2 regions of the Metabacillus sp. cB07 genome follow, and region 2 is predicted to be linked to the other one. Evidence: riboswitches for the same ligand, from Rfam matches in the RefSeq annotation. Region 2 holds a riboswitch; the other holds the start of a gene.
The links. Region 2 has a riboswitch for S-adenosylmethionine ahead of JOJ89_RS01215 (LLM class flavin-dependent oxidoreductase). Riboswitches for the same ligand answer to the same signal wherever they lie in the genome.
Positions count from the first base shown of each region.

Region 1: it holds a riboswitch for S-adenosylmethionine, as region 2 does, so the genes downstream of both, JOJ89_RS18300 (methionine ABC transporter ATP-binding protein) here and JOJ89_RS01215 (LLM class flavin-dependent oxidoreductase) in region 2, are expected to answer to the same signal.

Region 1 is NZ_CP069296.1:3,556,279-3,571,503, forward strand. Features, by position in the region: gene JOJ89_RS18240 (EamA family transporter) at 1-120, shown strand, start outside; gene JOJ89_RS18245 (NAD(P)H-dependent oxidoreductase) at 512-1,036, opposite strand; gene JOJ89_RS18250 (SDR family NAD(P)-dependent oxidoreductase) at 1,058-1,717, opposite strand; gene JOJ89_RS18255 (MarR family winged helix-turn-helix transcriptional regulator) at 1,809-2,243, opposite strand; gene JOJ89_RS18260 (hypothetical protein) at 2,335-2,883, opposite strand; gene JOJ89_RS18265 (RNA polymerase sigma factor) at 2,873-3,364, opposite strand; gene JOJ89_RS18270 (aldo/keto reductase) at 3,475-4,371, opposite strand; gene JOJ89_RS18275 (SDR family oxidoreductase) at 4,504-5,349, shown strand; gene JOJ89_RS18280 (alpha/beta fold hydrolase) at 5,352-6,308, opposite strand; gene JOJ89_RS18285 (M20 family metallopeptidase) at 6,982-8,187, opposite strand; gene JOJ89_RS18290 (MetQ/NlpA family ABC transporter substrate-binding protein) at 8,207-9,037, opposite strand; gene JOJ89_RS18295 (methionine ABC transporter permease) at 9,050-9,700, opposite strand; gene JOJ89_RS18300 (methionine ABC transporter ATP-binding protein) at 9,690-10,721, opposite strand; SAM riboswitch class I at 10,809-10,913, opposite strand; SAM riboswitch class I at 11,000-11,105, opposite strand; gene JOJ89_RS18305 (DUF4395 domain-containing protein) at 11,171-11,593, opposite strand; SAM riboswitch class I at 11,742-11,848, shown strand; gene JOJ89_RS18310 (alpha/beta hydrolase) at 11,913-12,689, shown strand; gene JOJ89_RS18315 (AAA family ATPase) at 12,719-13,453, shown strand; gene JOJ89_RS18320 (YciI family protein) at 13,559-13,933, opposite strand; gene JOJ89_RS18325 (Ig-like domain-containing protein) at 14,471-15,225, shown strand, end outside.
Region 2 is NZ_CP069296.1:206,819-222,043, reverse strand. Features, by position in the region: gene JOJ89_RS01270 (LolA family protein) at 1-61, opposite strand, end outside; gene acpS (holo-ACP synthase) at 203-568, opposite strand; gene JOJ89_RS01260 (rhomboid family intramembrane serine protease) at 678-1,274, shown strand; gene JOJ89_RS01255 (PH domain-containing protein) at 1,309-2,751, opposite strand; gene JOJ89_RS01250 (PH domain-containing protein) at 2,741-3,220, opposite strand; gene uvsE (UV DNA damage repair endonuclease UvsE) at 3,342-4,310, opposite strand; gene cshA (degradosome RNA helicase CshA) at 4,423-5,925, opposite strand; gene JOJ89_RS01235 (alpha/beta hydrolase) at 6,079-6,786, opposite strand; gene JOJ89_RS01230 (UDP-N-acetylmuramoyl-tripeptide--D-alanyl-D-alanine ligase) at 7,102-8,469, opposite strand; gene JOJ89_RS01225 (D-alanine--D-alanine ligase) at 8,569-9,654, opposite strand; gene JOJ89_RS01220 (thioredoxin family protein) at 9,930-10,250, shown strand; SAM riboswitch class I at 10,308-10,414, shown strand; gene JOJ89_RS01215 (LLM class flavin-dependent oxidoreductase) at 10,495-11,550, shown strand; gene JOJ89_RS01210 (class I SAM-dependent methyltransferase) at 11,730-12,488, opposite strand; gene uptA (undecaprenyl phosphate transporter UptA) at 12,576-13,175, opposite strand; gene JOJ89_RS01200 (hypothetical protein) at 13,306-14,004, opposite strand; gene JOJ89_RS01195 (ABC transporter ATP-binding protein) at 14,001-14,870, opposite strand; gene JOJ89_RS01190 (GntR family transcriptional regulator) at 14,860-15,225, opposite strand, start outside.

The DNA of each region.
Region 1 (15,225 bases), 800 kb from region 2:
GAATCGGTGAACCTGGTGCAGACGGCCGGTATTATGCTTATCCTTTTGGGAATTTCCGTCCCGCAGCTTTTTTATTATTTTCGGCAGAAAAAGAAGGTAAGTCATACGCTGGATATGTAAGGTGATATGCACAGCAAAAAGAGGAAAAAACGTGAATCGTATGCTATACGTACACTGGATGGAGATTATAACGTAAGGAAACCCTCAAATCGTATGCTATTCGTACACCAGATGAAGATTATAACGTAAGAAAACACTCGAATCGTACGCTATATGTACACCAGATGAAAATTATAACGTAAGGAAACACTCGAATCGTACGCTATACGTACACCGAATGAAAATTATAACGTAAGGAAACACTCGAATCGTACGCTATTTTTACACAGGATGGAGATTATAACGTAAGAAAGAAAATAGATTGTACGCCACGTATGCCTTATATAGAAAAAAAGAGGGTGAATTTGATGTGTTTATACTCAAATTCACCCTCTTTTCTATATGCTGTGTCTTAATAATCCGCTTTAATGTGGCGAATCAATGCCTCTGCACTTTCGTTTACCTGTTCCTGATTCAGCGTTCTTACCCCATGCTCGACAAACGCTGGAAGAAAGCGCATGCCGGTCAGATTAGCCATTGCCTGAAACGGCTTGAACAGCTCGCTCATGCTGTAATGGTTATAGCCGCCTGACTGATACGCAGCTTCCGGTCCTCCCGTTGAAACAGCCAGCATAAACTCTTTTCCGTGAAGCTTTGTCCCCTGTGAGCCATATGCCCAGCCGTAGGCAAGAACTTCATCCTGCCATTCTTTCAAAAGTGACGGACTGCTGTACCAGTAGAATGGAAACTGAAAAACGATCCGGTCGTGTTCAAGCAAGAGCTTTTGTTCGCGTTCCATGTCAATTTTAAAATCAGGATACTCACTGTAAAGGTCATGAACCGTGACGTCCTGCTCTTCGTGTAATCTGAGACTCCACGCTTTGTTGACTGTTGAATCCGATAGATGAGGGTGTGCAAGTATAACAAGTGTTTTCATTTCATGTATCTCTCCTTTTATTTAGTTTCCGCCGGTCGTTTCTTCGTAAATAACCTCTGCTTCTGTTCGGTTTTGATACATACTGTAAAAAGCATCGGCAATTTTTTCTGAATCATAGTAGGTGCCGGATTCTACAAAGCCTTTTATCGTCAAAGTACCTGCATAAATTCCTTCCGGCTTCAGTTCATCATGAAGGCTTTTGGCCAGACTGCGGATCCCTGCTTTTCCTATGGATAAAGACGCGAGATCTGCGTAAGGATGGAGAGCAAGCCCACCGCCAGTCAGAAGAATAGCCCCTTTGTTCATATATGGAAGAACTTCTTTCGTGCTTGCAAGAGCTCCAGACACGCTGACTTTGAAATCGGCAATCAAATCTCCGCTGTCAAGGGCCGTCGGTTTTCCCGGCTTTCCTGCAGCCGCATTGTACAAGAGAACATCCACCTTGCCAAAAGCATGGATAACATCTGAAATGGCGGACTTAAGTTGAGATTCGGATGCGATATCTGCCTTGAATCCTCTAGCCTCTATTCCATGAGCTTCCAGTTCTCTTTGATAATCCGCCAAAGCTTCTTTTCGGCGTGCGATCATCGCCACCCTAAATCCTTTTCTCCCAAATGCAAGAGCCGTGCTCAAACTGATTCCTTTGCCGGCTCCAACCACAAGCAGGACATTTTCATTCATATTTCTATCTCCTTTGCACTTTATATTTGTATATGCAAATGAATAAGCAAAAAAATATAGTTGTACATGCAAATGAATACCAAAAAAAAATTTACGTTCTTTTCTCTAGTTTATTGCTCGCCTCATGCAGTGACTTGCTTAATTCCAGGCTGAATTCTTTTCCTAGAACAGCCGAGTATTCCTGAAACAGATCCTTCAGAGATGCCCGGAACTGTGTATAAATTTTATCTCCCTCACTCGTAAGTGAAATGAAAGACTGCTTGCCGCTTACTTTCCGGTTTACAAGCCCCTGCTTCTCAAGCTTATCAATAAATCTGGTGCTTGTGGAAGGCGCAATGGAAAGCTTTTTGCACAGCTCTTTTTGAGTAATTCCGGGATGGAATTTAACGGTCATGATTAAGTACAAGTATGATGGCGCCAGGTCACCTGCATCAAAAACCTCTTCAGCAAGCTTTGTCATGTTTCGAGCAAACCTGCTCGCTGTAAAATACAAGCAGTGCATGAGTACTTGTTCTTCTTCGTTCATCTGCATCATTCCTTTTTTCATTTGCATATACAAATTAACATTTTTCTAAATGCAATGTCAAGTAAGTCATTCAGAGCAGGGAGAGCGTCAATCAGTCCCCTGCCCGAAACGTCTTCATTGCTTCCTCTGCCTGCTCTTCTGTTACATAAGGAGTATGGAAGTAAACACGCACAAGCGCCCCGTCTTCAAGTTCAAGAAAATAATGATAGGTCTGCACGGCGGTCATCGTCTTTACGTGCTGAAGCAATCGTTCAGCAGGATAGGCCAGGTTCGTGATCTCCTTTATCTCAAAAATTCCAGGACTGGATTCAAGACTTAGTTTTTCCTTAGTCGAACTAGGAACAGCACCTCCGACTGTGCGCTCGCCCAGCTTGAATTCAAGACCCTTCTCCCTTTTTAAAATGTCCATTCCCTGCGGCAGATCAATTGCGTACGTTTGCTCGCCGCTCCTGCCGGATTCATTTGCAAGATAGACAGAGAAAACACCAATGCCAAGGAGCAGAACAGCGGCAGCAGCTATCTGAAAAAATCGGTGCATGAGTGTAATAGGAGCCTGCCTTCTCTGCATGCGTTCACGAATGAATTGTTTTTGTGAAGGGGACATATTTTTTCTAGGGAATTTCATGTTCTCATAATTCAAGCTCAGCACCTCTTTCCAACCGTGGGTTTTGCTTTAATTTCTGCAGGGCCCGGTAATACGTCCGGCTTACTTTGTCCCTTGACCATCCGAGAACATGTGCTGTTTCTTCTACCGAAAGCTCAGAAACAATTCTGAGCAAAATCACATCGCGGTATTCTGCCTTCAGCTCTGAAATCGCTTTGTACGCTTCACTCAGCTCCTCATGTTCAAGCAGGATCTCATCCGGCGTTTTCACATTCCGCACTCCGGGCATCCAGCCAAGAAATTTTTTTCTCCTCCACTGGTCGATCACAAGTCTTCTTGCGATGCTGATCAGCCAGGTTTTCGGATGGCTCTCGTCCCGGAACCTGCTTTTGAATGCTTTTAAAAACACTTCCTGAACCTCATCTTCGACATCATGCGTACCTTTATAATAGACAAGAAAGTGATGCACATCGTCACCGTATTCGCTGAACATCCTCTCCAGTTCCTGTCCGTCCATCCCATTCACCTCATTTTGCCCTCTTTGCCCCATTAGACGTTTTCTTTCTCCCATTCTCTCACTGAAACGAAAAAAATTCAGTCCCTTTTCAGACTGAATTTTCCTCCCTCTTATACTTGTCCGGCCCATTCCTTTTTGGCAGCACGGTTATATAGGTCTCTTATTTGATTATATTCTTTTTCTGAAAGATTGCCTTTAGCCGCAAGCTTCGCATTCTGTATCCACCTGTCCGGTTTCGCCGTTCCGACAATGGCTGTATGAACACCCGGAACTGTAAGTGTAAAACGGAGTGCTTTTTCTACTGCCTCAGGCAATTCCCCTTTTAGAAACGGATAATCAAGCTCGTGGAATCTTTCCCAATACTCCTGGTAATAGCCGTTTTCAGGCTTCTCGCTGTAGTTCCAGGCAACGTTTGCAATTGGGCGTTTTGCAATGATGCCCATTCCTCTTTTTACTGCCTCCGGGATGGTGAGATCAACAGCCTCCTGATCGGCGATGCTGACGGATGTTTCAAAGGTATCGAAAGCGCCGGTTTTTATCGCATACAAGGCGTCCGTGTGATCTCCGCTGTAGCCGATATAGCGGGTTTTCCCCTTCTCCTTCGCCCGCTTTAGAACATCAATGACATCTCCCTGTCTGAGGATATCCTCAGAGCAGCTGTGCAGATGGATGGTATCAACATAGTCTGTTTTGAGCCTTTTTAAGCTTCGGTCGATGGATTCTTCAAGCATGGACGGATTCCAGTCTTCCCCGTCAAGGCCTGAGGTGTGGCCGCACTTTGTGAAAAGATAAAAATCATCTCTTCTAGATGACATCGTTTTGCCGATCAGTTCTTCACTTGTGTTGTAGCATTCTGCCGTATCGATGACGTTCAATCCGGCATCAAGCGCCGTTCCGAGCAGGCGGTCCACCGTTTCTTCAGAAGCATTTGAAAACCCGATTTCCGCTGCTCCAAAACCAAGTACACTGACCATCATATCTGTTTTTCCAAACGCGCGTCTTTCCATTTTCCTCATCCTCCCTAAAATGGATCTCCCGTAAATTTTATAACAATTCGGACAATAATACGAAAGATAACCCTTCGTTGCTGCCGCCATATATAATGGAGAAAAGACATGCCTACACGGAGGAAATGCCATATGAATGAAAAAACGGTGCTCATTACAGGTGCATCAAGCGGCTTTGGGATGCTCGCTTCCCTCAGACTTGCTGCGGAAGGATACCGCGTCATCGCTTCTATGAGAAATACGGAGAAACAAACGGAACTTTTCAGGATGCTTGGAGAACACAAAGAAAGAGTGACGGTCCTCGAGCTTGACGTCACGTCCCCGGAATCGATTGATGGCTTAAAGGAGTATTTGAAAGAGACCGGCAGAATCGACATTCTGATCAACAACGCCGGATTTGCCTTTGGCGGATTTGGAGAGGAAGTAACGGTGATCGACTATAAAAGCCAGTTCGAAACAAATTTCTTCGGTGTCATCGCTGTTACCCAGGCGGTCCTGCCGCATATGCGCAAACAGCGGAGCGGAAAAATCATCAACATGAGCAGCATCAGCGGATTGATCGGCTTTCCGGGCATCTCGCCGTATGCAGCATCAAAGCATGCGCTTGAAGGGTACAGCGAAAGCCTAAGACTCGAAGTCAAGCCGTTCGGCATCGATGTCGCCCTGATTGAACCGGGTTCCTTTTCTACGAACATTTGGACAACTGGAAGAAAAGTATCTTCTATAGAAGATTCACCGTATCTTGTGTATATGAATGCCATTGAAAACGAACTTGAGCAGGGGAAAGAGAAGCTTGGGAATCCAGCTGATGTCGCTGAACTGATTGTTAAGCTATGTTCAAAAGATTCATTGACCAAGCTCAGATATCCGGCTGGAAAAGGCGTCCGGATATCTCTGTTCTTAAAACGGATTCTTCCTTGGCGCATGTGGGAATCCATACTTATTGGCAAGCTGCTTGGAAAAAAGACCGAATTGTAACCTTACTTTTTCAGAAACTCTGTCGTATACTCGCTTATTTCCGCTGACTTTGTCCAGTGGAGATAATGATGACCTGTAAGTGAAACAAGTTTATGTTCCTCCGCAGGACTCATTTGATCTCCATAAAATGCTTTGATCTTTTCGTCCTTCTCTTTTTGGTCCTTGTCCATCGCTTGAAAAATCATGACGGGAACATGCGGCGGGAACGTCATAACTTCTGTTTTTTCCGCATTCCTGTTCAGTTCATTCGCTTCATCTATGACGTTTTTATTGGAACTTTTCCATGCGGCAATTCGTTTGGTCATATTCAGATTCTCCTCTGAATACGTTCCTTCCCCTGCAATGGGCAGAAAGTCTTCAGGTGTGAATACAGCCGCCCACCTGGCAGCACCAAGTACAGATGCAGCACGAACGAACGAAGGAACCGACGGAGCCTTTTCATTAAAGTAGTCAAAAGCCTTTGGCAGGGTTGGATCAATTCCGATAATGGCTTCTATTTCATCTGGATAGGCATTGGCATAATACATGCTGTAGACCCCGGAGACTGAATGCGGCATCAAAACATACGGTCCTTGGATGCCGGCTTTCTTAAGCGCCGTCCGCACCTCTTCCACCATGTTTTCCACTGTGCGCGCCTTATTTGTCCCATCACTCCATCCATAGCCGAATGGTTCTGCGACCACGACCTTGTGCTTCTTTGCCAGTTCATTTACCAGCGGTTCAAAATCAAGGACTGGCGCAGCCGTTCCGAGGCCGCTTAACAGCAAAATCGTGTGTTCCCCTTCCCCCTTTGTGTAAACGTGCATGCTCCTGCCGTCTACCTCGACAAGCTGCCCCGGAGCCTGGTATTTCTTCTGCTCATAGAGTGTGATCCCTTGATGAAGGATGAAGCTCAGCAAAATGACAGCTCCAATCAGCAGAAAAAGAGTTCGAATGATTTTTTTCCATTTCATTTTCATGGTTTGTCCCGCTTTCTTTAGTAAAAGTATTCACCTAGTTTAGCGGACAAAAGTTAAAAAAAAGGTGTGATTATAGGAATATTTTGTTTAAGTTTGACATCGCGGGGAGTTGCGACAAAATGGGGAACCATCAATTGAAAGGTGGCAGCATTTTCGGGAATTGCGCCACTTTTGAGAGTCTCATCACTCGAGAAGTGGCAGTACTGCGCATAATGGCCCCACATTTGAGAGTAACATCACTCGAAAAGTGGCACCACTACGCAGAATTACACCACATTTGAGAGTAACATCACTCGAAAAGTTGCACCACTACGCAGAATGGCACCACATTTGAGACTCTCATCACTCGGAAAGTGGCACCACTACGCAGAATGGCGCCACTTTTGAGAATCTCATCAATCGAAAAGTGGCACCACTGTGCAGAATGGCGCCACATATTAGAATCTCATCAATCGAAAAGTGGCACCACTATGCAGAATGTCGCCACATTTGAGAATCTCATCACTCGAAAAGTGGCAGCACTGTACAGAATGGCACTACATTTGAGAGTCTCATCACTCGAAAAGTGGCAGCATTCTGGGTGAACTGTTGAACCCTTTATATACATTAAAAAATCCGAACTAATTACAGTCCGGATTTTTCTTTGGCTGAATGATTTTCTTTAAGTCTCTTCCTATCCCTCAAGTTCCTTCCGCTGTCTAAATTCTTCCTTAATCTCATCCAGAAGCACAGGGTCTGTCAGCAGCTCAAGCGCTGTCAGGGCAAGGCCTTTTGCACCGAGCAAAAGCGCTGTGTCCCCCTGCTCTGACTTGGCTGCCTCCCTGAATTCGTCTGTGTGGCCGACGAGGGTATCAGGTCCAATTTTGATGTACGGATGGATCGTCGGAACAACGTGGCTGATATTGCCGGCGTCCGTTGAGCCGAGGCCTTCGCGCTCAGACGTTTCCACTGATTCTCCGAGACTTTCAAGCTGCTTTTTAAAGACGGAATCAAACGTCCGGTTGAGCACCAGGTTATCGACTTCATTTTGAAATGCAATCACATTCAGCTTAGCGCCTGTCGCCAAGCCTGCTCCCTGTGCTGCAGCTTTGATGCGTTCTGTTGTTTCTGAGCACTTTTTTCTTGTTGCCGCGCGGATGTAGAATCGTGCTTTCGCATAGTGCGGGACGATATTCGGGGCATCGCCTCCGTGCGTGATGATTCCGTGAATTTTCACATCGTCCGTTACATGCTGGCGAAGGGCATTGATGCTGTTGAAAAGCTGAATGACTGCATCCAGGGCATTGATTCCCTGATGAGGAGCAACTGCAGCATGCGCCGGCTTTCCAATGAATTCAAAATCGAGCGGATCCACCGCAAGGGAGTTTCCCGTTATTCTCGTTGCGTTCGATGGGTGCACCATCAAGGCCGCATCAATGCCTTCAAGCAGCCCGTGCTTGACAAAGCTTCCTTTCGCACTGCCGTTCGGGCCGCCTTCTTCCGCGGGTGTTCCCAAAACGACTACTTCTCCGCCAATTACGTCAATCTGTCTGCCTAGGGAAATCGCTGCTGCAGTGCTTGCGGTGCCGATGATGTTGTGGCCGCAGGCATGGCCAAGTCCCGGAAGCGCATCGTATTCCGCCAGAAAAGCAACAGATGCCCCGTTTTTTAGCGGCGATTTCTTCCTGGCCAGAAACGCCGTCTCATGTCCTGCGACTCCGCGTTCAACTGTAAACCCTTCTGACTCAAGCAAGTCGGAAAGGAGCTTTGAAGCAAAGTATTCCTCATTGCCGATTTCAGGATTTTCATGAATCGAATGGCTAATTTTCAGGTACTCTGCCTTTCTTGATTCGATTTCATCAATGATTTGCTCTTTAAGCGTAACAACTGCTGTGCTCATGCTCTTTCCTCCTCAATGATTATTCTCCAATTTCACTTAGAGGGACAAACGTCGGAATCGTGGCTCCATCGTATTCTTTTTCAATAAATTCAGCCGTGTCTTCCTCCTGGTAAAGCTCAACGATGCGTTTCAGTTCTTTGCGGTCCTTGTCTTCTGTGCGTGTTGCGATGATGTTGATATAAGGTGTGGCTGTGTCATCTTCATGGAAAATAGAATCCTTGATTGGGTTAAATCCTGCATCAACAGCAATTCCGTTGTTGATGATAGAACCTGCTACATCGGGAAGAACACGCGGTGTCTGGCCGGCGACAACAGGCACGATTTCAAGCTTTTTCGGATTTTTGACGATTTTATCAAGTGATCCGTTTCCGTCAAAATCTTCAGGAAGTTCAATTAAACCGGCTGCCTGAAGAAGAAGGAACGCTCTTCCCATGTTTGTCGCTTCATTCGGAACTGCAATTTTTCCGCCTTCCGGAATGTCTTCAACAGATTTGTATTTATCCGAGTAGAGGCCAAGAGGTGCGATGACCGTTGTTCCAATAGGAGTCAGGTCAAGATTGTGTTCTTTTTTGAAGGCATTAAAGTAAGAAATCGTTTGAAACGCATTGGCATCCAGCTCGCCTTCTGAAAGCGCAAGATTCGGCTGTACATAATCTGAAAATCTGACAATCTCAATGTTGATGCCTTCTTTTTCTGCCTTCTTGGCAACAAAATCCCAGATGCGGTTATCAGATCCGCTGACGCCGATTTTCACATCCACCTCTTCTTTTCCGCTAGCTGTTTTATTTCCGCATCCCGCAGCAAAAGCGGCGAGTGCTGCAATCAGTGTTAAAATGATCCATTTTTTCATCATTGTTCTCTCCTATCGTCTTCTGATTTTTTTCGATAAAATGTTTCCTGAAGTCTGAAGTCCCTGAACAAGGACAACAAGAATGGCCACTGTAATGATCATGACAACCGTGTCAAAGCGCTGGTAGCCGTATGTAATCGCGAGATCTCCAAGTCCGCCTCCGCCGACAGCCCCTGCCATCGCAGATGCACCGACAAGTCCCACTGTTGCAATCGTCAGACTCAAAACAAGTGAGCTTAATGCTTCAGGAACAATAAACTTAAAGATGATCTGGGTTGGCGTTGCACCCATTGCTTCTGCCGCTTCAATGACTCCCGGGTCCACTTCAAGCAGCGAGTTCTCTATTAATCTGGCAATATAGGGTCCTGCGTAAAAGACAAGCGGCACAACAGCTGCAGCTGTTCCGATTGAGGTTCCGACAATCAATCTCGTCAGCGGAACAATCGCCACCATCAAAATGATGAACGGCACAGAGCGGAAAAGATTCACGATCCCGTTCAGGATGTTAAAAATAATGGCATTTTCCCATAGATGTCCCTTTCGGGTGATGACCAGCAGCACGCCGAGCGGAAGGCCGATCAACGTGGAGAAAAGCAGGGAAAAACCGGTCATTGCGAGTGTTTCGACTAAAGCATCGATTATTTGCTGAGAATCAACTAGCATGTGCATTCACCTCTTTCACTGATACGTTCTCCTGGTTCATCACCAGAAGCGCTCTTTTTATTTCACTTTCCGTTCCCTGAAGTTCAACGATTAAATGTCCAAATGGAATCCCCTGAAGCTCCGTGATGTTGCCGAACAGCACGTTGATATGGAGGTCAAATCGTTTCGCAATCTGCGACAGCAGCGGCTGTCCTGAGGATTTGCCGACAAAATTAATTTTGAAAATCTGTGCCTGGCTGTTTTCCTCCTGAACAAGCTTCAGGACCGATTCAGGAATCGAATCATTCAGAACAGAGCTGACAAAGTTTGATGCAGTCTTCGTTTTCGGATTTGAGAAAACTTCAAACACAGAACCTGATTCAATGATTTTTCCGCCTTCAATCACGGCTACTGTATCGCAAACCTCTCTTATGACTGACATTTCATGCGTGATCATGAGAATCGTAATGTTGTATTCCTCGTTGATTTTTTTCAATAGCTTTAGAATCGAAGCTGTCGTCTGAGGATCAAGTGCCGAGGTAGCTTCATCGCACAGAAGAATAGATGGCTGGGTAGCAAGAGCCCTCGCAATTCCGACGCGCTGTTTCTGGCCGCCTGATAACTGATCAGGGTACTGGTTCGCTTTGTCCTCAAGTCCTACAAACGAGAGCAGCTCAGCAACCCGCTCCTTAATAACTTTCGGCGAGGCCTTTGAGAGAAGCAGCGGCATCGCCACATTTGCATAGACTGTCTTTGAATTAAGCAGATTAAAGTGCTGAAACACCATGCCGATTTTCCGTTTGACTCCGCGCACATCCTTTTTGGAAAGCGCCGTTAAGTCGAGACCATCCACGATGATCTGCCCTGCTGTTGGACGCTCGAGCAGATTCACTGTGCGGATCAGGGTGCTTTTTCCGGCTCCGCTAAAACCGATGACTCCGCATATTTCCCCTTTTTTCACTTCCAGATCAATGCCGTCAAGAGCTTTCACTTCATTGCCGCCGCTCCCGTATACCTTTGTGACGCCTTTAAATTCAATCATTTATGTAACCTCCCTGTATTTTTGCAATAAAAAAACCCTCTTCTATCCGACAAGAAGAGGGCATGGCATAAGAAATCACCGGTTCTCTTCTCATCTCCCAGGCTATCGCCTGCTGGAATTGGCACAGTACTTTTTCAAAAGTCCGCTGCCGAAGCATCATGGGGCCAGTCCCTCCGCTTCTCTGGATAAGAAAATCATGATTTAGTTTTAAAGAAAAATAAAAACCTCTCCCTGAAAGACAGGAAGAGGCTGGATCTGCAAAAAAAGACCGTTCGCTCTTCTCATCTCTCAGGCTGCACGCCTGCTGGAGTTGGCACAGTTCTCATAAAGAGTCCGCTGCCGAGGTTTCAAAGGGCCATATCCCTCCACCTCTCGTGATAAGAAGCAATATTTTCGATGTGTCTAACTTTACTCCGGTATTTTCTGAAAGTCAACACTTTTTTAAAAAATCAGTTGGACTGCTTAGAAAGTCTGCGGTATTTATACTGCTGCCACTGAAAACGGATAAAGCAGCCGATGCAAAACCCGAGAATCGCGGCAAATGCAGCAATGGCAACCATGATAGTCGCCGCATAGGCAAGCACCGTCCAGTCAAGCATGTATCCGGCAAATCCAAGGCTCAGGCAGATCACTGCTATTACCTGATTAAACTGCTGCTGATCAAAATCTTCCTGTATATAGGCTGAAGGCTCTTTTTTCAAAAAGGTGCCGGCAGCTTTCATAATCGGGTTTACTTTAAACAGCAGTCCCATAATCCCGGCCGTAAGAGGCACCAGTAAAAAAGCGCCCATGCCGCTGATCAAGAATACTGCAGCGGATAGCACAATCACCCATTGATTAACTAATACTAAAGGTTTTGGAATGGTTTTCACACTAAAACCCACCTGTCTGATTGGAATATAAGTATTTTACTCCAGGCAGCCAATTTTGTGAAGAGGATTGCTTCAGGAAGTGATTGACAGTTATCTCTCCATCATGATAAAATCGTTAAAACCAACTAAACCAATAAGAATTAAATATAATCTATCAAGAGTGAACGAGAGATCTGGCTCCATGACTTCACAGCAGCCGCCGCACGCCGGAAAGGTGCTCCAACCAGCAAAGCACGATGCTTTGGCCGATAAAGACAAACCCTCTCTTGTCAGCTGTAAGCAGGAGAGGGTTTTTTAGTTCAGAATTGATTGGGAGGAAATGATGATGACGACGAAACATGTGCCTGTCCTTGCAGGAGCTGAAAGCTTTTTTCATAAAGGAAATGAGATCGGCATTCTTCTGTGCCACGGATTTGCCGGTACTCCCCAAAGTGTTGGCGAGCTCGGAAAACTGTTGGCCGCAAAGGGATATACCGTTTATGCCCCGCGCCTGAAAGGCCACGGAACCACTCCCCTAGACTTTGAAGACTGCTGCTTTACAGACTGGATTCAAAATATCGAAGAAGCTTATAAAAAGCTTAAAAAAGTGTGCCGCAGAATCTTTGTTGCAGGACAGTCCATGGGCGGAATTTTAGCGGCTCACCTTGCCTGCAGACACCAGGATATTGACGGCCTGATCACCATCAATGCTGCACTCAGTGTTCCGGGCTATGAGGTTTTTCAGCACGAGATCGAACCCCGTTTTATTCCAGAAGGAAAACCGGATATCAAAGCGGACGATATAGAAGAAATTACGTATGAAGCCGTTCCGATTAAAGCCGTCCACAACCTGCTGACGCTCATTAAAACAACGAAGCCCGTGCTGTCTGAAGTAACCTGTCCGACCCTGATTTTCAAATCAGAAGAAGACCATGTTGTTCCGGCCTCAAGCTCAGATGTTCTTTTCCATGCCATCTCATCTCCTTTCAAACAGATGGTCAGCCTCACGAATTCCTATCATGTGGCCTCAATGGATTTTGATAAGGACGTCATTGCAGAAAAAACAGCCGCCTATATTGAACTTTGCTGCAGCCGGGAGTATAAATTGTCTGTCTGAATCTGCTAAACTGTAGGCAGGTGATGTACATGTTCTTAAAATCAATCAAACTGCTGAAAGAGAATATCCCCTCTTCTAAAAAATATCCCTTTTCCATCCCTGCCATTTCCGGTATGGATGAACTGAGACTGACCAGCCCTGTTACTTTTTTTGTCGGTGAGAACGGCTCGGGCAAATCGACTCTGATGGAGGCCATTGCCTATCAGTGCGGCTTTAACACTGCAGGCGGAAGCCACCATCTCTACAATCCGAGGAGCTCGCAGTCTGACCTTGGCGATTATATTCGGCTCGGGTGGATGCCTAAAGTAAAGAATGGATTCTTTCTCAGAGCAGAATCCTTTTACCAATTTGCCTCCCATCTTGAAGAACTCAGTGAAGACCCTTTATCAGGAGATGTCTTCGGTGCATACGGAGGAAAATCACTGCACGAACAGTCCCACGGCGAGTCGTTTTTGTCCCTTTTCCTGAACCGCTTCGGCAGCAAAGCCATTTATCTGCTTGATGAGCCGGAGGCAGCCCTGTCCCCGTCAAGGCAGCTGACCCTCCTCCGCGTCCTTCACGATTTGACGAAAAACGGAGACACTCAGTTCATTATTGCCACTCATTCCCCTATCCTGCTTGGCTTTCCGGATGCTGACATTCTGAGCTTTGACGATGAACAAATTACAAAAAGGACGTACGAAGATACGGATCACTATCAAATTACGAAATACTTTCTGGAAAACCGGGAGCGGTTTTTGGAGGAGCTATTTAAGGAGGAATAAAGAAAGGGAGCTCCACGGAAATTGGAGTTCCCTTTCTCTTAATCGTTTGGAGTTCCAGCTGTGGGAGCTCCATTCTGTTCACCAGTTACACGTTATCAAGGCAGCTCATTTTTCATTCTTAAAGAAATGAACAGGACGGACTTCTATCCGCCAGCCGAATTCTTCCCCTTTGCTGATTTGCGTCGTTGGATGAAGAGAGGCCATTTTAATTGCTTCATCCATACTTTCTGCTTCAAAAACAAATACACTGCCGATCAGATCTTCCGTTTCTTTAAAAGGACCATCTGTTACAAGAACCTGTCCGTTTACGCGGCGCAGGCTCTTAACTTCAGATTCAAGGCCTGCATCAAGAAGCACCTTGCCGCTTTCATAAAAATTTTCAATAACAGGCTGGCATTCACTCATAACCGCCTCGATTTCTTCTCTTGGCCGTGCATTCATTTTTTCAGGGCTGAAATAGCCCATACATAAAAATATCATGATTTTCTCTCCTTTAGCACCCGAATTTCCAACTAAAACTACAACTGTTGACCACAAATGGACTTGGACTGAAAGTGTAAGGAAACCTCCTAAAGCTATCAAAACATCAAACTTTTTATAACCTTCTCTACCATTTCAATATTCAACTTCCATTCTCCTCTAATGAAAAAAAACAGCTTCTCCTTCACAGACAAAGAAAGAGTTAGAACCGTTGCTGCTTAAGCATGCACAAATCTCTGGATGTTACAAATAATCCTAGGTCATACTTCCCTCTTTTCACCCTTCCATAAAACAAAGAACATCTGAATCTTCTCAGAATCTCTTAAATCACGTTATGTTTCAAGCCGAAAACAAAATATCTGCACTCTATACAAAATTTCCTTCCTAACAAATGACTGCAATTAAAGATAGAATGGTCAAATCAAATGAAAGCGTTACCAAACTGCGGGGTGAAGGCTATAGTTCTATAAGACTAGATGACATTCAACGATTCAAAACGTTTCACGCGAAGAAAAAATGAAATAAGGAGATGAATTCATGACAAGAAAGCCTAAAGCAAAGAGGATCCTGATTCTTTTACTGGCCATTCAAATGCTCATATTCAATGCAGGTTTATTAACAGGCCAAGCAGAAGGACCAAGCAAAAATGAGGCCGGAACTGCCGCTGTGCAGACTATTACATCCATGACTCCTGCCGGTGATACTTCTATTAAAGTGGGATTTGACGGCGGTGCGGGATTTCAATTTCCAACCTTCAACAATGGGGCGGCGTTCAATGACGTAAAAGATGATATTGCCCTTTTTGTGAAACAGAATAATGAGTGGGTTTCAATTGATAACAATCCGGACAGCGGATGGATCTACGACTCTAATTTCGGAAACTGGTGGGAAGGTCCGGGCGGCTACTGGTTTAATCTGGTAGAAGAAACTACGCAGGTGAAAGTGGCTTCCAAAACAAATCCAGGCGTTTTTGTTGAGTATACATTAAACGTCACTCCGGCCGTGCCTCAGCCAATTACAGCCATGTCGCCGGCTGGAGCTACTTCACTTGATGTATCACCTTCAGGCGGGGTCGGGTTTGAATTTCCGAGGTTTAACAACGGGGCTACCTTTAAAGATGTAAAGGATGATATTGCCCTCTTTGTAAAGCAGGATGGTGACTGGATTTCAATCGATAACAATGCAGCAAGCGGATGGATCTACGATACGAATTTCGGAAACTGGTGGGAAGGTCCGGGCGGCTATTGGTTTAATCCGGTAGAAGAAACCACGCAGGTGAAAGTGGCTTCCAA
Region 2 (15,225 bases):
ACGCTGCAAGCATCAGGACGGCAATGATCCCCACCACCAGCAATAAAAAGTGCTTTTTCACCTATTCAGCCCCTTTGTCTCATATGACGTAAAAAGGAAGAAACGCTCCTTGAAAGCACCGTGCTCCGGCACGGGTCGATCAAACGACTTGTCTCTCCTACCGCTGTACAAATATATGAGGGTCAGGGCGTGAATATGCAGACTAGCTTGACGAGCTTTCAATTATTACTTGAGCTGCCGCATACTCCCTTGTGTGGGTTATGGACAGGTGCACGTAAAATCCTTTCATATCAGGCTTTACAATCATTGGCCTGCCAAATTCATCTCTTATAATTTCAATATCCTGAAAGCTGAGTGCACCGCCTATGCCGGTGCCCATTGCTTTTGAAAATGCTTCTTTGGCAGCAAATCTTCCTGCTGCGTACTCTGTTTTTCTTCTTCCGGAGTAAGAGTGATAGGCATCCTTTTCCCGGTCTGTCAGGATCCTGTCAATAAACTTCGGCTGCCTGAGAATCATTTTTCCGATCCGGTCTATTTCCGCAATATCAAGGCCGATTCCTTTGATCATTAAACCGCCTTCTTTCTTTCTGATGTGTTTGCCGCAGTGTACTAATATGCCGTCTATGCTCATAACCGTGGTAATATAGAAGAAGCCTATAGAATAGGAGACATGTTCTATGTTTACAAGATCTGAAGATTTCCGGACGTTCATTCGTCTGTATCCTGTTGTAACAGCCATTGTCTGTATCCAGGTGCTGATCTGGCTGCTGTTTTTACTGCCATTTCCTGAAATGACGTTCTTCTTTGCCTCTATTGTAGGGTACAACGGGGGCGTTGCCAATGGCGAATGGTGGCGGCTGATTACACCAATCTTCCTGCATGCAAACTTCGCCCACATTCTGTTTAACAGTGTGTCCATCATTCTCTTCGCGCCTGCCCTTGAGCGGATGCTTGGAAAAGCAAGGTTTCTTATCGCGTATCTTGCAACCGGAATGATCGCAAACCTTGCCACCTTTTTTGTCATTGAAGACTTAAGCTATACCCATGTTGGCGCGTCAGGCGCTATTTTCGGCCTGTTCGGGATTTACCTGTACATCGTTGTCTTCCGCAAAGACCTGATAGATTCATCAAACTCACAGCTGATCATCACGATTTTAGCTATTGGCATTGTGATGACCTTCATCAATACGAACATTAACATTATTGCCCATATTTTCGGTGCAGTAGGCGGCGCCCTGATTGCCCCTCTTTTTTTGAAGAGGCCGGGGCGTTAGCCGTATCCGTTGTTTACAGCAAGACGCCGTCCCATTAAAGGACGGCGTCTTTTCTTGCGCTTTTTTCATAAGAATACCATTCAAACATTTCCCCGGCATCTCTCAGGTCCACGCCTTTCACGTGAAAATGAGTGCCGCCGAAACCAGACGTAGTGGACGCCTGCATGGAAGCAAGCTCAAGCCGCTTTTGAAAATACGACTGTTTGCATTCCAGGACCTGGATTCTCTTTCTTTTAGCCAAATAAGTGGTTTTGACCACGGTCCGGGAGACAAGCGTGAGCTGGTCTCCCCTTATATTCCAGCCGCCGGAGCGAAACGCAGCAAGGCCTGCTGCCAATGCGGCAGGAATGGTTAAAAAGGCGAGATAGCCCCATGGCTCAAAGAAATAGCCGATGATGCAGGAGAGAATGACGAACGGGATGGTGTAGATAAGAAGATAGCCCCTCTTCGCTCTTTTAGACAGCGGAGTCAGCTGTTCCTCCATTGTATAGTCAGGCGCAAACTCCTTTAACATCTCTGCTATTTTTGCTTTTTTGATCAGCGGGAATAAGACGGCCGACATGTTTTGATTGCTTAAGCTGCCCCCCGCACTCAAAAGATGGACAGTAGCGTAGCCAAGCTTCTCCCTGATTGGATTTTCGCTGATTTTCACAGCCTGTATCCGCTCAAGCGGGATTGTAAGCTGGTGCTTTTCAAATAAACCTCTGGATATGATCAGGTCCTCATCTTTTTTAACGACCGTAAAGTTCGCAAACTTCAGGCACACCCCGATAATACTCAGAACCCAGGCGATCAAAAAAGCGAGAAATACGATAATGGCGTAAACCGTGATGCTGGCATCCGTTAAAAACGACACGCGGTTTATCAGCTTATCAAACGGAATCAGCTCGTCGAACTGGGAGATGAATGCAAAAGCGGCTGAGAGCACAACACCAATGCCGCTTGAGGTTGAAGCTGCCACAAGGAGCTCTTTCATGCCGATTTTATAAATAGATCCGCGCTCTTCAACCGGATTTTCCATCTCCGCTTCAGTTCCAGCTTCTTTTTTCCGCTCTGCCAGAGCCTCATTTATGCGGCGTGCTTCTTTTCGCGTCACGGCAGTCAGCACAGCCTCCGCTTCAATCCCTCCGCCTGCTGTCTCGAGCTGGAGTTTAACAAGTCCGAACAGCTGCTGGACAATGCCGGCACTTTCGTTGGTGGACTGAATCCGCTCAACCGGTATGTATTTTTTCTTTTTCACAAAAAGACCGTATTCAATCCGAAGCTCATTCTCTTCAAATCTGTAGGTGTATTTCGTCCAGCTGATGATGCTGAATATGACCATGACCGACAGAACGACAGCAAGGCCGATGAAGAAATATAGCTTATAGTCATTCACAAAGAAAAGAACAACGAACGGAAACAGACCGTCTTTAAGCTGTTTAAAGAATGTCAGAATGGCTGCTGCGGGATGCAGTCTTTTCGGTTCAGACATCATCTTCTGTCACCCTCGCAAGCTTTGAGATGAAGTCGCGGAGCTGGTCCGCCTCCGCCACATCAAGTGCGGGTATTTCATGAACGGTCGCTGCCGTGCTCACCGTCACAGTTGCAAGGTCATGCTTCCTGAGCAGAGGTCCCTGCTTTGTGTTCACGTGCTGCACTCTTACCATCGGTACAATCACGCGTGTAACGATAAACAGCCCCGACTGAATATCAATTTCGTTCTCATGCACTTCATACCGCCATGTACGGTGCTGAATTTTCGGAGTGATAAAAATAAAAACAATTGAAAACACCAGCCAAAGTCCGAATGCAGCAATCGTGATCCAGATTGGAAAATCGAATGCATAAACCGCATAGGCAAGTCCCCCGGCTGCTGCCAGAAATATAATTGACTGAATAAGGGCAGAAAGCTTCCATACTTTTAAAGCCCGTTCACTGATCCTGTGCTTAGGTGCGTCTCTCATCTGTGTTCCCCCTAAATAAATCTCTCTTTTTATACGTTTATGAAATAGATATGTTTCACTTATTACTAAATGATTCCATATTTATTATAGCGGGATGCGGGGAACTTGAACAGAAACAGCACTAGCGGATATAAAAAGAAGCTCCGTCAATCTTTTCCACATTCGGATAGGCGCACATCTTGTCCATCAATGCAAAAAGAGCATCATCCTTCTTCTTTGCTTCAATCATACAGTCAATCTGGGGCACGCTCCCTTTGATTTCAGACAAAAACGCCATGAACAGCTCGGGGTCAACGTATTCCGCATGGGCATTGAACTCACTTTCGCTGCGAGGGCTTGAGATATGCATTTTAACCGGGAGAGGCGACTGCTCCCAGCTCGCTGTCACCCTGTCCCAGTGACTCCTCCAGTCTGAATCCTTTTCTTGATTTGCGAGATGGTGGTGATAGTCAAACACGAGCGGAATGGCAAGCTTTTCGCATAAATACAATGTATCCTGCAGAGTGAAAACGGTATCATCATTTTCAAGTATCAGCATTTCCTGGAGCTTTACAGGCACATACCCCCAGTTATGAATGAACTGCTCGAGCGCTTTTTCCTTGTTGCTGTATGCCCCTCCCACATGAATGACACATCTGTGCTCATGCGGGACACCCATCCCTCTTAGAAGAGCCTCATGCATGCTCAGTGTTCTGAGTGACGTATTCATAATCTCAGGTTTAGGCGAATTAAGAAGAACAAAATGATCAGGGTGAAAATCAACCCTCATCCCTGTTTTTTGGATCCAGCTGCCAAGCTCCTGAAGCGGCTCCTTCAAGTCCCGCAAATAATGAAAATCCTTCACTTCAGGGTGATTGGCAAGCGGAATGAGCTTTGAGCTGAATCTGAAAAAGCGGATATCATTCCCCGTATTGTGCTTGAGAATTCTAAGGCAATTTGCAAGGTTTGAGGCGGAAATTCTGGCCAGCTTTTCGATGGCCGCTTCTCTGTCCTGCAGTCGCTGAAATTGAGCGAACGTCATTGTTTGCGACGGGGAGCAATTGGTTAAATTCACACTCATGGCTACATAGCCAAGCCGGACAATGGTCAAAAAGAACACCTTCTTTTCCTGTTTTGGTTTAGGGTTCCCATTTCCGGATGCGATTACTTTTTTGAATGCAAAAAACGCACTGTGCAGGAAGCACAGTGCGTTTAACTTTGTATTAGTTAGATGATGATGAAGAGTTTGAATAACGGCGTTTTCCGCTGTTATTGTTCGGCTTTCCGCCCTGCTGTCCGTAAGAACGCTTGTTGTTCTTATTGTAAGGACGCTGGCCGTCTCTTCTGCCGCCGCCGCTGCGGTTGCTTGAAGAAGATGATGAGCGTTTGCCGCCTCCGCGCTTGTAAAGCGGAGATTCTTCTGTCAGGTTAACCGGAGTCTGGTTCGGCTCTTTCGTCATAAGCTTGATCGCTGCTGCAAGAACAGAAACTTGATCGAACTCTTCAAGCAAAGCTTCAGCTGTGCGCTTGTAGAATGATAAGTTGTTGTCAGCGATAGCTTGACGGATTTTATCAACAGATACAGATTGCTGGCCTTCAAGAGCCTCATCAAGAGTCGGAGCCTTCATGCGGTCCATTTTGCGCTTCGTTGTGCGCTCGATGATTTTCAGCATATCCTGTTCTCTTGGCGTTACGAATGTCATCGCAGCTCCTGTTTTACCTGCACGTCCAGTACGGCCGATACGGTGTACATAGCTTTCAGGATCTTGAGGAACATCGAAGTTGTAAACGTGAGTAACACCAGAGATGTCAAGTCCGCGGGCAGCAACGTCTGTCGCTACAAGCACTTCAATCGCACCTTCTTTGAATTTGCGAAGTGCAGACATACGCTTAGCTTGAGTAAGGTCGCCGTGAATTCCTTCAGCAGCATAGCCTCTTAGCATTAGTGCTTCAGAAAGCTCATCTACTCTGCGCTTTGTGCGTCCGAAAACAATCGCAAGTTCAGGTGACTGGATGTCAAGAAGACGTGTAAGCACATCAAACTTTTTCTTCTCCTGTACTTCGATGAAGAATTGCTGAATATTTGTAACGGTCATTTCTTTCGCTTTTACTTTTACGATCTCAGGGTTCGTCATGAACTTTTCAGCAATGCGTCTGATCGGATCAGGCATTGTAGCTGAGAAAAGCAAAGTTTGGTGCTCTGATGGCACATTTGAAAGAATGTTCTCAATGTCTTCGATGAATCCCATGTTCAGCATTTCGTCCGCTTCGTCCATAACAACAGTCTGAACATCAGATAATTTCAATGTTTTACGGTTAATATGGTCAATTAGACGGCCTGGAGTTCCAACGATGATGTGAGGGAATTTCTTTAATGAGCGGATCTGGCGGTTAATGTCCTGTCCACCGTAGATCGGAAGTACACGTACGCGTTTTGATGAACCGATTTTGTAAAGCTCTTCTGATACCTGGATAGCAAGTTCACGGGTCGGTGCAATGATGATTCCCTGGATCTTATCTTGTTTAACGTCGATCTTTTCGATAAGAGGAATACCGAATGCAGCTGTTTTCCCTGTACCTGTTTGCGCCTGGCCGATTACATCTTTATTTTGAAGCCCAAGCGGAATCGTTTGTGCCTGAATTGGTGTAGCTTCTTCAAATCCCATGCGGTTAATGGCGTCCATTAATAATGGGCTGATACCTAGTTCTTGAAACGTAATTGTCAATTTGTTCTACTCCTTTTAATCCTTATAGCTTCACAGACTTTCATGTATGGTGAAACAAAAAACGCCCCATCGGGCAAAACGTTAGCTTATAAAAGCCCGTAAACACTTAAATTCAATCATATCACTTTTTATATACTTTTACAACAAGGCGTATTATTTCACACTTGTCTTAGTCTGTGCCATTAAGAAATTTTCTATCACTTCTGCAAGCTCCGGAAACTCTTCCCCGTGGCAGATCAGATGCTTCGAACACGGCATAAAGCAAAGCTCCTTCTGCCTTGAACGGACTTTTTCATAAATATAAACAGCGCTTTTGACAGGCACCATTCCGTCACATTCTCCCTGAACAATCAGTACAGGTATAGTTATTTTCTCCAATAATGGACGAATATACCTGACGAGCTTCCTGAATTGCAGAGCTGCAGCAATCGGCGTTTCCATCACTTTTTTTCTGTATCTGATAAAAAGTTCATTCTTTGCGCCTTCTCCCCGGATGGCATCTGCAAGCAGCCCTTTCACATCAAGCAGCATCTGGCGAGGATTTAAGTAATGTGCAGCTGCACTAAGCAGCACAAGCTTTTCAACCGGATACCTCGAGGCCAAATACGCTGCAATCAAGCCGCCCATTGAAAAGCCTATGATATAGACCTCGGAACATTCTTCAAGCAAATCCCTGAGCTCATTTTCAGCGTGCGCAATCCATTCGCTGAATTCGATCCCCTTCAGGCTCGGCGTTTCTCCGTGACCCGGAAGCGTCGGCGTCTTCAGCACCCAGTCCGTCCGTTCCTGCAAATAGCTGACGAGAGGCTCCACTTCATAAGGAGCTCCAGTAAAACCGTGTATACAAAGGCATCCTTTCATATCACTCTCTCCCGAATGAACATATTTTTATACCGGGTTTTAAAAATAAGAGGATTGAAAAAAAAGAACCCGGGTATATAAAAAGTACCCTGGGTTACTATATTTCAAAACAAAAAGGAGCGTTCATCATGACCGTATTAAAAAACAGTGCATATGAAGTTGTAAGTGAGCTTACGCCGTATTCCATCGGTGTCGGACTTGTCGTACTCGTTATCTCTCCATTTATTTTCTGAACGTCATGGACCAAGGTCCTTCCCTCTTTCTTTTCGTGTTTCTCTGACAGACAAAAGAAGGACCGGCTGCTTTATTTCATAATTAGAGAAGAGCTTGAACAACCTCTTCAAGCTTCATTCCGCGCGAGGCTTTTACAAGAACAAGATCTCCCGCTTTCGCCGTCTGCTTCAGACTTTTAATGAGCTCCTGCTTATCCTGGTAGACGTGAATCACTCCGTCATCAAGATTCTTTCTTGCCCCTTCGGCTATTTCTGCCCCAAGATTACCGTATGTGAAAAGATGCTGCGTTTCGGCTGCATCGATTGTTTCGCCAACTTCACGGTGAAATTGAACCTGCATGTCATCCCCAAGCTCGAGAATATCTCCAAGAACAAGAATTTTCCGGCTGTATCCGTCCAAGTCGCCCGCAAGCCTGATGGCAGCTTTCATAGATGTCGGGCTTGCATTATAGGCATCATTGATAACGGCAAGGCCGCCTTCTGTTTTCGTCAATTCAAGGCGCATGCCCGTCATTTGAATATTCTTCAGCCCTTCGCTGATTTTCTCCTCTGTCACGCCAAGGAATTCAGCTGCAGCAATGGCAGCGAGAGCATTCCCGACATTATGCTTTCCAAGCACAGGCAGGAACAGTTCTTCCCCGCGTCCGCGAATGGTAAAAAACGTGCCTTTTTCTGTGTGTCTGATTCCCTCGGGAGAATACGTGTTTTCAGCAGAAGCTCCGAATGAAACCTTTTTATATGAAGCGTTCTGAACACGCTCTTCAAGCAGAGGCTCTTCCCCGTCATAGATCAGCACACCTTGGGGTTTGAGGCCGCTGACAATTTCAAGCTTCGCTTTTGCGATTCCTTCTCTTGAGCCCAGATTCATCATGTGGGATTCCCCTATGTTGGTAATGATCGCAGCATCCGGCTTTGCAAGATTTGAAAGCAGTTCAATTTCCCCGAAGTTGCTCATGCCCATTTCAAGCACAGCTACCTCAGTATCTTCCGTCATGCTGAGAATCGTAAGAGGCATGCCGATATGGTTGTTGAAATTCCCCTGCGTTTTGTGGACACGGTACGTTGTTGAAAGCAGTGCTGCCACCATATCTTTAGTGGTTGTCTTTCCATTGCTTCCTGTCAAGCCTACAACTTTCAGGTTCAGCTGGTCAAGGTAGCTGCTTGCAAGGGTTTGAAGAGCTTCCAATGTGTCTTCAACCAGAATGACGGCACCTGAAGGAGGGTTCGGTTTTGAACGGTTCCAAAGAGTGGCCGCCGCTCCATCAGCAAGAGCCTTTTCGGCGAAATGATGGCCGTCGAAGTTTTCTCCGGCTATCGGCACAAACAGCGTGCCTGCTTCAATCTTTCTGGAATCCGTTGTAATGCCGTGGATCATGGTGTTTTCATGTTGGGGCGCAAGGCCTGATCCTCCCGCCATTGTCTGAATGTCGCGTAAAGAACGTTTAATCATGCGCTGTAATCTCCCTTCTTTTATGTAAACTTTGTTCAAGCCTTCTGGACAATGAATAAGAAACACTATTCTTTAATGAATAGTGTTTCCAGGCTTTCCTTAAAACGTGTGTTTAATTTGCTGCTTGCCTTCGTGGCGTTCAAGGGCAAGCTCGACAAGACGCCCGATAAGCTCAGGGTACTCAACGCCTGTATGCTTCCAAAGAAGCGGGAACATGCTGTATGGCGTGAATCCCGGCATTGTGTTCACTTCGTTGATCAGCGCTTTTCCGTCTTCTGTCAGGAAAAAGTCTGCGCGTACAAGTCCTGATCCGTCGATTGCCTTAAAGGATTTAATGGCAAGCTCTTTAATCAGTTCATATTCTTCTTCCGTAACCTGCGCAGGAATCATCATGTCCGTGTCGCCGTCTTCGTATTTCGCTTTATAATCATAGAATTCTTTTTTAGGAGCAACTTCACCGACAACCGAACAGATCGGCTCATCATTTCCGATGACGCCGATTTCAATCTCGCGTCCGATGATGCCTTCTTCAATGATGATCTTACGGTCATAATCAAATGCCTCTGCGAATGCTTTTTCAAGTGACGCACGGTCTTTGCATTTGCTGATGCCGACACTTGAGCCCAGATTGGCAGGCTTAACAAAGCAAGGATAACCAAGCTCCTGCTCCACTTTATCGTAAGCTTCTTCAGGCGCCTTTTTCCACTCGCTCTTAATGTAGGAAACATAGTTAGCCTGCTCAAGTCCTGCCTGGGCAAACAAGTTTTTCATGATCACTTTATCCATTCCTGCTGCAGACGCAAGGACACCGTTTCCGACATACGGAAGGTTCAGAAGCTCAAGCATGCCCTGAACAGTGCCGTCTTCACCGTTCGGTCCGTGAAGAAGCGGGAATACTACATCAATTTGTTCGTTCGTTTCATCTGCTTTTGCAGGGAAAAGATCCTGATTGAGCGCAACCGGAGAAACCGCTGTGCCATTTTGGCTGAACTGAAGCTCAGCAGGTGAAGCTGCCGGCTCAGTAAGCTTGGGTCCGCGGAACCATTCGCCTTTTTCGGAAATGTAGATCGGATGTATATCAAATTTATTCGTATCAAGTGCTTTTATAACAGCAAGTGCCGTCTGCAGGGAAACCTGATGCTCTGCGGACTTGCCTCCATATAATAATCCAACTTTAATTTTCATGCGGATATCCCCCTAAGAAAAGTTCATCTCTACTATATTATCACTTTCGGCCCAAATTGTTATAGCCCATCATGGATTTCTTTATAACATTCGGGCAAAGGCACAATTTGCGTCCTTTAAAGGCGTTTCCAATTTCAGTAAGGCAGGCTATGTAAGTGCGTTTGTCTTTATCCTGTTTTTTGCCGGCAATCATTGCGCACTTTTTCATGCATCAGGCATTTCCTGCATGCAAAATACCCGTTTTGTATTAAAATAAGGGCAAGGAGGTCTGATTCATGAAACCAATTACATCAGAAGAACAGTTCCAAACATTAATTACCCAAGATCAAGAGGTGCTAATCAAATTTTTCGCAGACTGGTGCCCTGACTGCACAAGAATGAACATGTTTATCGGCGAAATTATGGAATCCTATTCCTCATATGAATGGTATGAAATCAATAAAGATGAGTTCCCTGAAATTGCAGAGAAGTACCAGGTTATGGGGATTCCGAGCATCCTGATTTTTAAAAACGGCGAGAAGCTTGGACACCTTCACAGCGCGAATGCAAAGACTCCCGACCAGGTGACGGAGTTCCTTCAGGAGAAGCTGGGCTGACTTTTTAGAATTGACATACTAATCAAATTATTTTATGATACAACTAATTTCATACGTTTCTTATCAAGAGAGGTGGAGGGATATGGCCCTTTGAAGCCTCGGCAACGGATCTGACAGCAGAAACCGTGCCAATTCCAGCAAACAGTTTGTTTGAGAGATGAGAGCTAGAACTTGCACAGCAGAACCAGCCTCTCTTGTCTAACAAGAGGGGCTTTTTTATGCAGATTAGAGAGGGGATTCCGCAATGAAATACGGTTTTTGGCTGCCAATCTTCGGGGGATGGCTCAGAAATGTAGAAGATGAAAAAATGCCTCCTACTTACGCCTACGCAAAGGAAGTTATCCAAAAAGCAGAGGAGTGGGGCTACGACACCACCCTTATCGCCGAGCTTTACTTAAATGATATTAAGGGACCTGAGCATGATTCGCTTGAAGCCTGGACGACTGCTGCCGCTCTTGCCGCCGTCACAGAGAAAATTGAAATTATGACAGCAGTCAGACCCGGCTTCCACAACCCTGCTGTCACGGCAAAGATGGCAGCAAACATTGACCACATCAGCAATGGGCGGTTTACCTTGAACGTTGTTTCTGCGTGGTGGGAAGAAGAGGCGCGCCAGTACGGCGGCATTTTCACAGAGCACGACGCGCGCTACGACCGGACAGAAGAATTTATTGAAGTCCTGAAGGGGCTTTGGGAAAAAGAAACGTTTACGTATCAGGGAAGGTTTTATGACCTGATGGATGCCCGCCTTTCACCGAAGCCGGTGCAAAAGCCTAATCCAATTCTATATGCAGGTGGAGAAAGCCCGCGCGGAAAAGAAACGATCGCTGAGCATTGCGATGCCTATGTGATGCACGGGGGAACGGCGGACGAAATCAAAACGAAGATTGACGGCATGAAGCAGCTGCGGGCAGCACGCGGAAAAGAGCCCTTTCAATCTTTCGGAATGGCTGCCTACATCATTTGCCGGGATACCGAAGAAGAAGTGCAGCAGGAGCTGAAGCGGATAACTGATGTAAAAGAATCTTCCGCCTATGCAGGTTACAAAGACTTCACAACAAAGTCCCAGCTTGAACAAAAGCTTGAGCTGTATGACTACTCGGTTTCAAACCGCGGCCTTCGTCCAAATTTGATTGGCACTCCTGAGCAGATTGCTGACAAGATCCTTGAGTATGAAGAGGCAGGACTCCATCTGTTGCTTCTCCAGTTCTCGCCTCAGCTCGAAGAAATGGAGCGTTTTTCATTACAGGTCATGCCGCTTGTGGAGAAAAAGCGGAAAGAGAGCACGTTTTCGCTTTGAAAAGTCAGTAGATAAATAGACGCACAAAAACGCTTGGAACTTATATGCCAAGCGTTTTGTGCGTTATTTTAAGTTTATCACTTAACGTACCCGTTCCCTTGCGCTTCAGTCACTTGCTTTCCGTGGGGAGTGCCTGAAGCTTCCTCGCTGCGCTTGTGGGATCTCCAGTGCCCTTTTCATCATTCCGGTTTTACAGCTTCAAATGTAATCGTCTGCCGGTCATGCTCCGGTGCTGCTCCATATGTATAGTCCGCAGAAATTACAATGTCTGTAAAGCCGAGGCGTTCTAGTACCAGCTTAAATTCCTTCACTCCGTACCACCTCATGGCAAACCTCTGCAGCTCGGTTTCTGAAAGCTTTCCGTCTTTCCACTTTTCATACTTCAGATAGGTCACGGAATACTGCTCTAGCACGCTGTACTCAACCTGCTTTGCCTCCATTGTGATGATGTGCTGATCGGGCGTTTCCCACGTGCTGGTGAACACTTGATTCAGCTGTTTTTCCGGCTGCAGGTCAAGATCGAGAATGAGACGGCCGCCCTCTGTTAAATGCTCATAAAAATTCTTCAGCGCATGGACAGATTCCCTCCGGTCTTCAATCAGCAGAAAAGTGCCTGCAGGCAAAATAATAGCCTCAAATTTTCCAGGAAGCTTAAATTCACTCATGCTTGCTTCTGTGAGCACTGGGCGAAGCCCTCTTTCCTCACAGCGTTTTCTGCACGAATCAAGCATATGAGGAGAGGTATCGATGCCCTCGATGGCGAATCCGTCCTGGAGCAAAGGAATGTACACTCTTCCAGAACCCGCTCCCGGCTCAAGAATTCTTCCCTGCACTTCACGCAGACGTTCCCGGTAAAACTCCAGATCGCCAAAGGAATGGCCCACCGGTTTGTCTATATCATATACTTCTGTTGCTAGCTTGCTGTACTGGCTGAACATTCACATCCCCCTTGCCGCGCATTCTACTATTATTAATAGCCCTAAACGCATTGAACATACATTTAATCAAACGTTTGTTTAATTCGCTTAGATTCTTTTTTCTCCTGCTTCATTTTTTTTCATTAAGTAATAGCCAATGCCAGCAAGCGTCATAATGAGAATCATCGGCAGCACAAACGGCTCTGCGGCTTCTTTAATTTGCGTCCAATTCGTGCCAAGCTGAATGCCCATATATAAAAAGAAAATGGTCCAGGGAATCATGGCTGCCACCGTGTACACGGTGAATCTCCACAGCGGCATTTTCCCAATCCCGGCAGGAATGGAGATGGCGTGCCTCACAACCGGGATAAATCTTGCCGTGAAAATAACCCCAGCTCCGTATTTTTCAAACCATTTTTCAGATAGATCCAGATGATGGCCGCTGATGAAAAGGTATTTTCCAAACTTCTCAAGAAAAGGCCTTCCTCCGTAATACCCCATCCAATAAAGAAACAGCTGCGCTAAGGTTCCGCCAACAACGCCGGCGATCACAGCCCCTGTAAAGTCTACCCGGCCGAGTGAGATCAAATATCCTCCGTAGCCAAGCACAATTTCACTCGGAATGATTTCAATCATCAAACCGAGCGCAATCCCGTAATAACCAAGATCTGCAAGCGTCTCAAGCAGTGAGTAAATTAGCTCCTTCATAATGGCTCCTTTTCTCTTCATATTTCAGCAGCCTGTGCGGCCAAGCCTTTCACACATATATATGCTTGTTCCTCTTCCTCTAATCTCTTAAAAACAGAAAAAAGCAAACCGAAAACGGTCTGCTTTCTCTTTATCTTGTCATTACTGATTTGGCAGCGGCACCTATGAGAATAAACCATCCTAACACTAATAGAAGTGCTCCAACCCCCATCAGGCCTCCGTGGTATGCAAGCGCCTGTTCTCCTCCAAATTTGAATATTACTGCGATAAATTCATCCCGAACGGCCGGAATAAAGAGAAGGACGGCAGCAAGACCGATAGCAGCATATCCGCCAAGGAGGCCAAAGCGGTAAAAAATACTTCCAAGCACAAAGAACATGGCCTGAAGAAAGAAGCAAATGGCAGTATCCACATAAAAATTAGTCAAATACGGAAACTCACTTTCAAGGATCATCGAAAGATAGAACAATTTCAGCTCGCCCGGTCCAAAAGCTTCCATTGCTTCGAGCACCATAATTAATACAGTATGGGAAGCAGCCATAAACAATGCAAGCATCAGCAGGAACAAGCTTGTCGTCACATAATAATTCCGTCTTGTCGCGCCCATTTTGATGCTGAACGGATACGTTTCTTTTACTGTCAGGAAACCGGCAATCGAGCTGAAAATGTAAACCGCCATTCCGCTTGAAACCGTCAAATTGCCTCCGGTTGATAACTGAATTCCGTAGGATAAAGCCATACATGCAATGAGAATACTCCAGAAGATCGTAAGGGAATTCCGGATGTCCAATACTTCAAACAACAGTATGCCGCGGCACTGTCTGATCATGCTGATACCCCGCCTTTCGTTTTTTCGGTCAAGTAAACCATCAATTCCTGCACAGGCACATGCTCTACTTTGAGTCCTGCTTTTTGGGCCTCTGATTTACTCTCTCCATACAGCACTGCCTGTTCCATGCTGCCGAATGCTTTGCGGTGAATGACATTCTTTCCTGCTGTAAATGCGGATACATCTGATCTTGGGCCGTTCACGATAAACGATTCCGCGCGAAGCTCATCGGCATTTTTCTGCATCAAAAGCTTTCCGTCCGAAACAATCAGCACTTCTTCAAGCAGCCTGCTGACTTCATCGATAAGGTGTGTGGAAAGGATGAACGTTCTTTCCCGGACCTCATATTCCTCCAGCAGAAGATCATAAAACCGGCTTCTGGCTGCAGCATCAAGGCCGATATACGGTTCATCGAAGATGGTGATAGGAGAGCGGCTTGCGAGTCCTACTGTGATTCCGAGCGCAGACTCCATTCCTTTTGACAGGGATTTAACTTTCATTTTCTTATCCAGTGAAAATTCCTCAAGGAGTTTTTCAGCTGTTTCAAGGCTCCAGTTCGGGTAAAAGTACCCGGCAAACTTGAAGATGTCGCCGATTTTCATTCCCTTTTTAAAATTTTCGCTTTCATTGATAAGGCAGATCGATTCTGTAATTGCCTGATTTTCAAACGGCTTCTGGCCCCCGATCAGAACCTCGCCGCCATCAGGCATGACCTGCCCTGCAAGAATTTGCATCAGCGTGGTTTTGCCTGCTCCATTTCTGCCGAGAAGACCGTAGATTTTATTCCCTTCAAGTTGCATTGTAATGGCGTCCAATGCTTTCTTTTTCCAATATTCTTTTGTTAATCCCGTGATGCTAACGTTCATTTGCTCCGCCCCCTTTTTCAAGCATTTCTTTCAAATCGCTCACACTGATATTCAGCTTTTGCGCCTCGGATTTCAGCGGCAGGATATAGGCTTCAAAAAACTGCTCCTTGCGCTGATGAACCAGCTTGCTCTTTGCCCCGTCTGCTACAAACATCCCAATTCCCCTTTTCTTAAAAAGAATGCCCTTTTCAACCAGCTGATTAATTCCTTTTGCTGCAGTTGCAGGATTGATCTGATAGTGCGCTGCAAATTCATTCGTTGACGGCACCCTTTCTCCTTCCTGCACTAAGCCATTGATGATATCGTCTTCAACCTGTTCTGCAATCTGCTGAAATATCGGCCTGTCAGTGTCTAA